Regions from separate parts of the Rossellomorea marisflavi genome, predicted to be linked through region 1. Evidence: predicted binding sites of a transcription regulator. Region 1 holds the regulator's gene; the other holds the start of a gene.

Evidence for each region. The regulator CtsR, encoded in region 1, represses protease genes until heat stress. The targets are predictions, from matches to a motif close to ATGGTCAATAAAGGTCAAACA.
Region 2: K6T23_RS07210 (ATP-dependent Clp protease ATP-binding subunit) is a predicted target of CtsR. The motif match lies at 2,353-2,373, and genes of this name have one in related genera.

What each region holds. Positions count from the first base shown of each region.
Region 1 covers NZ_CP081870.1:110,736-115,613, forward strand. The annotation lists rRNA gene K6T23_RS00600 (23S ribosomal RNA) at 1-1,077, shown strand, start outside; rRNA gene rrf (5S ribosomal RNA) at 1,191-1,307, shown strand; gene K6T23_RS00610 (CtsR family transcriptional regulator) at 2,450-2,911, shown strand; gene K6T23_RS00615 (protein-arginine kinase activator protein McsA) at 2,932-3,474, shown strand; gene K6T23_RS00620 (protein-arginine kinase McsB) at 3,471-4,556, shown strand; gene clpC (ATP-dependent protease ATP-binding subunit ClpC) at 4,553-4,878, shown strand, end outside.
Region 2 covers NZ_CP081870.1:1,353,619-1,358,496, reverse strand. The annotation lists gene K6T23_RS07215 (Cof-type HAD-IIB family hydrolase) at 1-90, shown strand, start outside; gene K6T23_RS07210 (ATP-dependent Clp protease ATP-binding subunit) at 140-2,269, opposite strand; gene lhgO (L-2-hydroxyglutarate oxidase) at 2,517-3,731, opposite strand; gene K6T23_RS07200 ((Fe-S)-binding protein) at 3,748-4,878, opposite strand, start outside.

The DNA of each region.
Region 1 (4,878 bases):
GGCTGACGCCTGCCCGGTGCTGGAAGGTTAAGAGGAGTGCTTAGCGCAAGCGAAGGTGCGAATCGAAGCCCCAGTAAACGGCGGCCGTAACTATAACGGTCCTAAGGTAGCGAAATTCCTTGTCGGGTAAGTTCCGACCCGCACGAAAGGCGTAACGATCTGGGCACTGTCTCAACGAGAGACTCGGTGAAATTATAGTACCTGTGAAGATGCAGGTTACCCGCGACAGGACGGAAAGACCCCGTGGAGCTTTACTGTAGCCTGATATTGAATTTTGGCACAGCTTGTACAGGATAGGTAGGAGCCTTGGAAGCCGGAGCGCTAGCTTCGGTGGAGGCGTCGGTGGGATACTACCCTGGCTGTGTTGACATTCTAACCCGCGCCCCTTATCGGGGTGGGAGACAGTGTCAGGTGGGCAGTTTGACTGGGGCGGTCGCCTCCTAAAGAGTAACGGAGGCGCCCAAAGGTTCCCTCAGAATGGTTGGAAATCATTCGCAGAGTGTAAAGGCACAAGGGAGCTTGACTGCGAGACCTACAAGTCGAGCAGGGACGAAAGTCGGGCTTAGTGATCCGGTGGTTCCGCATGGAAGGGCCATCGCTCAACGGATAAAAGCTACCCCGGGGATAACAGGCTTATCTCCCCCAAGAGTCCACATCGACGGGGAGGTTTGGCACCTCGATGTCGGCTCATCGCATCCTGGGGCTGTAGTCGGTCCCAAGGGTTGGGCTGTTCGCCCATTAAAGCGGTACGCGAGCTGGGTTCAGAACGTCGTGAGACAGTTCGGTCCCTATCCGTCGTGGGCGCAGGAAATTTGAGAGGAGCTGTCCTTAGTACGAGAGGACCGGGATGGACGCACCGCTGGTGTACCAGTTGTCTTGCCAAAGGCATCGCTGGGTAGCTATGTGCGGAAGGGATAAGTGCTGAAAGCATCTAAGCATGAAGCCCCCCTCGAGATGAGATTTCCCATCACTTTATGTGAGTAAGATCCCTGAAAGATGATCAGGTAGATAGGTCAGAGGTGGAAGTGTGGCGACACATGGAGCTGACTGATACTAATCGATCGAGGACTTAACCAAAGTAAGACGAAGGAGGCGCTTCGCGTCTCCCGGACTGGACGATACGCCGGTAATGATTGACTATCAACCCTTTATCTAGTTTTGAAAGAACAATTCTTTCAATGGAATACCTGTCTGGTGACATTGGCGAAGAGGTCACACCCGTTCCCATGCCGAACACGGAAGTTAAGCTCTTCAGCGCCGATGGTAGTTGGGGGATCTCCCCCTGTGAGAGTAGGACGTCGCCAGGCAATAGAGAGAAAAGCAGCTCATTTGATGGGCTGCTTTTTTTGTGGTGTTTTCTGTTGGCGGGGATTGTTGGTGGTAATGTTGGTCGTGATGTTGGTCGTTTGAAATTGGGTGTGTAGAAAGATGTTGGTTAGAGAGATAGGTGAAGATCGCAGGTTGAACGGGTTGGTTAGGAGGGCGAGATTACGGTTAATGTATGGGCTGAGATGAGATTGGTGAGCAAGGGCGAAGAGACAGACTTTTAGAGATTTAATGACCTGTGGGAGTATGTGATCACCCAAGTGGGTTGGACAGAGGTGTTATCTGGAGATGAGGCTAAGGGGGAGCACTTATTTGCGACTTTTTTGCGTTCCAAGCGAAGGGAGACCGATACGTGCGAACAGGGTTCTGATATTAGCGATGTTTTTCCAAGTAATGGGTCATTTTTCACTCCTGACACCGTTCGACATTTTTTACAACGCCTATGGAGGACTTTGAGCCTCCTGGACCCACCGTTCTCCTCCGCCCGCCAAAAATATCAGCGGAAATTAATCATTTATTTGCGATATTTTTAATCCTATTTGCGAAAATCAACTTTTTACCTGCGAAATCGATCATCGCCCGTTTTCCTATTTGCGATTCATTCCCTTTATGTGCGAACGGCCGCATATACTTGCGGAACCCTAATCGTATATGCAATTCTAATTCAAATAAAAATCCTTCCTAAAATCACCTAAACCATTCCAATAGTTGGCGCTCTGTCTGTGTACAACCCTTAAGAAATATGTTATTGACGCTCCAAAATGACACAGTCCCCTCTATTGAAAACCATCAAAATTCGTTACCCTCTCATTCTGAAAACATATATAGGTCCAGAATCTAAATGATATAACCCTACATTTCAAAATGTACTACACTCCCGCCCTTCAACATCCAGTTCCTCTACTGAACTCTTCCAAAAACCCTGCACATCCAAAGAAGGACTAACCCCACACAAAGTCGAATATACACCTAATTCGAATTTTCCGTTTTTAATCGATCTTCACGTTTAAAATACCTCCCAAACAGAAAAGCTTTTAAGGCTATGCTTCTTCATTGCAAAGATGGAAGCCCGGTTGTATAATTATAGTCAAATATAGTCAAAGTCAAATGAGGAGGAGGTTTAATGAGAAATATATCCGACATCATTGAACATTACCTGAAGAATGTATTGGATTTAAGTGAATCTGAAATCGTCGAAATCAAAAGAAGTGAGATCGCTGATAAGTTCCAATGTGTTCCTTCTCAAATAAATTATGTGATCAATACCCGCTTCACCATCGAGAAGGGGTATGTGGTCGAGAGTAAGCGAGGGGGAGGCGGCTACATCCGCATCATGCGGGTGAAGGCTCATGATCAGCTGCATCTTATTGATCAGCTGGTGGCCCTCATTACTCAGAAAATCAGTCAGAATACGGCGGCTGATATCGTTTTCCGACTCGTGGAAGAGGATATAATATCTGAAAGAGAGGCAAAGATCATGCTGAGCGTCATGGATCGATCCGTGATCATGGTCGAGTTGCCTGAACGGGATATACTGCGGGGCAGGATGCTCCGGGCTATGCTGGATACGCTAAAATACGAGTAAGAATGTAAGAGGTGAATGGAATGATGTGTCAGGAGTGCAAGGAGAATCCGGCAACCCTTCATTTCACGAAGGTTGTGAACGGAGAGAAGACCGAGGTCCATCTATGTGAGCAGTGTGCTCAGGATAAAGGAACGATGTTCGAGAATTCGGCAGCCTTCACGGTGAATAATCTGTTGGCCGGTTTATTGAATATCACCCCCGGCTTCAAGCAGGCACAGGAGCAGGAAGCGCCGAAAAAGGAAGTTCTCCAGTGTCCGAAGTGCAAATTGACATTCCAACAGTTTACGAGCATCGGCCGGTTTGGATGTTCGGAGTGTTATAAGACATTCAATAGCGAACTCGATCCGATTCTGAAGAGGGTGCACAGCGGGAATATGGAGCATCATGGAAAGGTACCGGAACGAATGGGCGGTACCATCCAGATCAAGAAGCAGATCAAGAAGTTGAGAACGGAACTTCAGGCCCTCATCGAAGAGGAAGAGTTTGAGAGAGCAGCTGAAACGAGAGATCGCATTCGTTCCCTTGAACGTGAGATGAAGCAGGAAGGGGGAGGTGCAGAATGAGTCTGGAGCGATTTTTAAGCAATACCGTCAGTTCGTGGATGAATGAAGAAGGTCCCCAATCGGATATTGTCCTGAGTTCCCGGGTGCGTTTGGCACGGAATCTGACGGACTTCCGTTTTTCAACCCTATATTCACCTGAGGAAGCAGGGCAGATCGTAGAACGGGTGAAAGAGAAAATGTCTTCTTTTCCAAAAGAGCTGGGGGAACTCGAATTTTTACCTACGAGTGAGATTCAGCCGTTGGAAAAAAGGGTATTGATGGAGAAACACCTGATCAGTCCGAATCTGGCAGAAGATAAGAATGTCGGGGCCGTCCTTCTATCACCAGATGAAGATATAAGCATAATGGTAAATGAAGAGGATCATATCCGGATACAGTGTCTGTATCCAGGTCTTCAACTGAAGCAGGCACTCTCCCGTGCCAATGAGCTCGATGATTGGTTTGAGAGCGAACTGGACTTTGCATTCGACGAGAAGCACGGGTATCTGACCACCTGTCCTACGAATGTAGGAACGGGACTCAGGGCATCGGTCATGGTACATCTTCCGGGCTTGGTCCTCACCCAGCAGATGAACCGGATCATACCGGCGATCAACCAGCTTGGGCTCGTCGTGAGGGGTATCTACGGCGAAGGCAGTGAAGCACTGGGGAATATCTTTCAAATCTCCAACCAGACGACCCTAGGTAAGTCGGAAGGGGATATCGTGGAAGATCTCATCAGCGTGGTGAATCAGATCATTGCCAAGGAACTGACGGCGAGGGAGGCATTAGTTCAGACCTCCAACATACAATTAGAAGATAGGGTCTTCAGATCGCTGGGGGTGCTGGAGCATAGCCGCATCATTGAATCGAAGGAAGCGGCCAAATGCCTGTCCGATGTTCGTCTGGGCATCGATCTGGGCATGATCCACAGTCTCTCCAAAAATATTTTGAATGAATTGATGATTTTGACCCAACCGGGTTTTTTACAACAATATTCCGGAGGTCCATTGCGACCGAATGAACGGGACATAAGAAGGTCTTCCTTGATCAGGGAGCGAATTAGATTGGATAAAGATACATGTGAGGAGGAAGAATCATGATGTTTGGTCGATTTACAGAAAGAGCTCAAAAAGTATTGGCATTAGCCCAGGAAGAAGCCATCCGACTAGCCCATAATAACATCGGCACTGAACATATCCTGCTTGGCCTTGTTCGTGAAGGAGAGGGGATTGCAGCCAAGGCACTGACTGCCCTTGGACTAAGCCCTGAGAAGATCCAGAAGGAAGTGGAGGGTCTGATCGGAAAAGGAACGGAAAAGTCCCAGACGATCCACTATACACCCCGCGCGAAGAAAGTCATCGAACTTTCCATGGATGAAGCAAGGAAGCTCGGTCACTCTTACGTAGGGACAGAGCATATCCT
Region 2 (4,878 bases), 1.2 Mb from region 1:
TCAGTCAAGGAGGCGGCAGACTGGGTAACCGGCCGCAATACGGATCACGGGGTGGCACAGGCCATTCATAAACTATTGGAGCAACAATAATTCTCTACAATAAAAGGCGTATCGGCCAAACCGATACGCCTTTTTGTCTTTATGAGCCGACGATAATATTGTCATCTTTCACAGACACGTTTACTTCCTTCACACCGTCTTCTTCAAGAAGTAGATCGGCGATGCGATCTTCCACCTGTTCTTGGATGACGCGGCGGAGAGGACGTGCACCGAATGCAGGATGATAACCAAGGTCCACCAGTTTTTCCTTGGCGACCGTATCGACCGTAATGGAGATGCCTTGTTCGGATAGATCCTTCCTTAGATCATCGAGCATAAGGTCGAGAATCGTAAGAAGTTCTTCTTTTTCGAGTGATTGGAACTGAATGATGCTGTCGAAGCGATTCAAGAATTCCGGTTTGAAGTACGCTCCGAGAGAGGTCAGAATGTTGGTTTCTTTGATAGCATCCGTTCCACCTGTATCGAAACCGACGACTTTTTCCTTCACATCCGTCACTCCGGCGTTGCTTGTCATGATGATGACAGCATCCTTGAAACTGACTGTCCTTCCCTGGCTATCAGTTAAACGGCCATCTTCAAGGATCTGCAGGAACATATGCTGGACATCTGGGTGCGCTTTTTCGATTTCATCAAGAAGGATGATGGAATACGGGTTCCGTCTTACCTTTTCTGTAAGTTGACCTGATTCCTCATGACCAACATATCCAGGTGGTGATCCGATAAGTTTTGAAACAGAGTGCTTCTCCATATACTCACTCATGTCGAGTCGGAGCATCGCTTCTTTGGAGCCGAAGAGTTCTTCTGCAAGGGTCTTCGTGAGCTCGGTTTTCCCGACACCGGTAGGGCCGACGAAGAGGAATGTACCGATTGGACGATGCTTCGCCTTCAGTCCTGCACGGCTGCGGCGGATGGCTTTAGCTACTTTTTTCACGGCTTCCTCTTGGCCGATGACTTTGCCGGCAAGATTTTCTTCAAGTGATTTCATGCGCTCACGATCGTCGCTTTGGAGCTTGCCGACAGGAATACCTGTCTTAGACTCCACCAGCGATTGAATAAGCTCGGTTTCGACAGTGGCATCATGTGTTTGATGTCCCTCATCCAACTGTTTTTCAATAGCCGCTTCCTGATCTCTCAGGCGGGCTGCTTCTTCATAGTTCTCTGCTTTTGTAGCCTGCTCTTTTTTCACCTTGATGTCACTCAGCTTTTGATGAAGTTCGGCTGTATCTTTTCCTTCAGACAGCAAATTCACTTTTGAACCGGCTTCGTCCATGAGGTCGATCGCCTTATCAGGAAGGAAGCGATCCTGGATATAGCGGTGTGAAAGCTTCACACATGCTTCAAGGGCTTCATCCGTGAATGTGACTTTGTGGTACGCTTCGTATTTATCCTTGAGGCCTTTCAGGATTTCAATGGATTCCTCAAGTGTAGGCTCGTTGACCATCACGGGTTGGAAGCGGCGTTCGAGAGCCGCGTCTTTTTCGATCTGGCGGTATTCTTTAAGGGTTGTCGCTCCTATGACCTGAAGCTCACCGCGGGCGAGGGCAGGTTTCAGGATATTTCCTGCATCCATGCTTCCTTCTGCAGATCCTGCACCAACCAGCTGGTGGATCTCATCGATGAAGAGCATGACGTTTTTACGGTTTTGAAGCTCATTGATGATACCTTTCAGGCGTTCTTCAAACGAACCTCTCACACCTGTTCCCGCTGTAAGGGAAGCGACATCCATGACATAGACTTCTTTATTCATTAATTTCGAAGGCACGTCGCCAGCGATGATTTTCAATGCAAGACCTTCCGCGATAGCCGTCTTACCGACACCCGGTTCCCCGATGAGGACCGGATTGTTTTTGTTGCGGCGATTCAGGATTTCGATCACCCGGTCGACTTCTTTGTCGCGTCCGATGACAGGGTCGATCAGTCCTGCTCTTGCTCCGTCGGTCACATTGCGTCCGAATTGGTCAAGCAATCCTCCGCCCCTCTGTTGAGTCTGAGGCTGGCTTCCTTGTCCGGACTTGAATCCTGACTGCTGGCTGCCTCCGATATTCATGCCTTTAAATAATTCATCGAACGGGAATCCACCGTGCATTCCAGAAGGTGCGGTCTGCTGTTGAAAGCATGTTGAACACATATGCACTTTGGATTTCGTTCCGTTCACTTGAGTAAACAATTCAATGGTTGCCTGATGTTGTTGACAAACTTCACATTTCATTGTGTATGACCTCCTGTTCAAAATTCATCAATGGGTAAGGTCTCATTTGACTTTGACTAACTTTGACCTTATGAACATAGTATACTCTGACCTTTTTTGACTTTCAAGGTTTTTGCTCAAATTTTTGATGTCACTCCGACACTGCCCTGGAGTGTGAGAATCAGTATAAGACCACGTTGATCTTCTCTCAAGGTTTTTGCTCACAAAAAAACCGCCATGGGAAGATGACGGTCCGTACATGCCGAGATTATGAAAACTGCTTGCTACGTTCGAAATGGTCAGAAGGTATCTTCCGTACAACTTCCTTTCCGATTTCAAGGGAGGCAGTTGCGGCTGGGGAGGGGGCGTTGCAGACATGGATGCTTCTTTTTCCATTCACGATGAAGAAGTCGTCCACGAGCTCGCCGTCACTGGTCAACGCTTGAGCGCGGACCCCAGCATCTGCCGTCACAAGGTCGGCTTCTTGGATCGCAGGCATGAGCACCTGTACATTTTCAACAAACTTTTTCTTGCTGAAAGAGCGAACCATCTCCCCCATCCCTTCCTTCATATATTTTGATGCAATCTTCCAGAATCCAGGGTAGGTCATCACTTCTGCAAAATCCTTCAGATGAAAGTCTGTCTTCCGGTATCCCTCCCGCTTTAGGCTAAGGACCGCATTGGGCCCGACGTCGACTGCCCCTCCGATCATTCGGGTGAAGTGAACACCGAGGAACGGGAAGTCCGGATTCGGTACAGGGTAGATCAAGTTGTTCACGAGGGCTTTTTTATCCTCTTTCAGCTTGTAGTACTCACCACGGAAGGGAACGATCTTCATATCGACGTGATAGCCGGTCATGTTGGCAATCCTGTCGCTCTGAAGACCCGCGCAGTTGATGAGATACCTGCCTCTGATCGTTTCCCGGTCGGTTTCAACCACGACTTCATCCTTTCCTTCCTCTATCATCCTGACTTCTTTCGAAAGTTTGATTTCTCCATTATTATTTGAAAGGATTTCAGCCATTTTTTCTGATACCTGCCTGTAATTCACGATGCCTGCCATGGGGACATGGATGGCTCCGACGCCGCTGACATGGGGTTCCTTTTCGAGCAGTTCTTCTTTTGAGAGCCTCGTGATACTCAGTTCATTCTGAAGGCCCCGTTGATAGAGATTTTCCAGATGAGGGATTTCCGCCTCATTTGCTGCTACGATGACCTTTCCACAGATATCGTGCTCAATCTGATGCTCCCTGCAAAATTCAGTCATGGAACGGCTTCCCTGTCTGGCGAAAAGGGCTTTATAACTGCCCGGCTTGTAGTAAATACCTGAGTGGATGACCCCGCTATTATGCCCCGTCTGGTGAGAAGCCACTTCTTTCTCCTTATCAATCAGGACAATCTTGCTTCCCGGGTTCTTTTCGTTTAAGGCGAGTCCGACGGAAAGACCGACGATTCCTGCGCCTACGATGATGAAATCATACATATGAACACTGCCTTTCTTAATGGATGTTGCAGGACTCTGCTAGCAATTCGACGAGATGCATGACCCTGATTTTGCCTTCAAGACCTTCTCTTTTGACCCCCAGGAGCATCTGGAGATGGCAACCTGGATTAGACGTGAGGATCACATCCGGCCTGACCGACCGAATATTTTTCATTTTCATGTCCAGGATGTCCATGGATTCTTCATAATTCACCAGATTATAGATGCCAGCTGATCCACAGCACATCTTCATATCGGGATACGGAAGGAACTTAACCCCCGGGATCCTCGAGATGAGTTCCAGCGGTTCGTCCGCGACACGCTGGACGTTCGTCAAGTGACAGGAAGGCTGATAGGCAACGTTCAGAGGAGACCTTTCCTTGAAAGGAAGATCCACTTTGCGAAGGATCGCACTGATATCCTTCGATTTTGAAGCGAATTGCTTTGCCCGGTCATACCATGGGTCCCCCAGCTCGAAAAGATGATGGTATTCGACCATGGCTGCACCGCAGCCTCCTATGCTATTCACGACGAAATCCACGTCCAGTTTTTCGAACGCCTCAATATTGGCCTTTGCGAGTTCCTTTGCTTTGTCCCTTTCACCACTATGCTGATGAAGCGCACCGCAGCATGTTTGCTCTTCAATGAAGTGAACCTCACAGCCCGATGCCGTGAGAAGCTTCATACTGAGATCGTTGACTTTTCTGAAGAAAGTGTCCATGACACATCCTGTGAAAAAGGCGACTTTGAATCGGGTTTCCCCTTCTTTGACCGCCATGGTTCCTTCTTTTCGTTTACCGGAGAGGACCTCAGGCATGATCGCCTCCATTTCCCTCATTGAATCAGGGAGGACCCTTGTCAGATTCAGCTTTTTGACCAGGTCATCGAGATGCCATGTCTGATACCAGTGCAGACCCGACCCTATGAAGCCCAGGACATTTCGCTTCGGGAATACATGATGGAACAGCACCTTTTTTATCGTCTTTTCCTTCACCGTTTCATATTCTTTTCGATAGGCAGAAACCGTGCTGAGGGCAGATTCCAGAATCTTGCCGTACTGGACGTTGGTTGGGCATGCCGGTTCGCACGCCCTGCATCCCAGGCAGAGCTCCATCGGGCCAGCAAGATCGTCAATGGAGATCCTTCC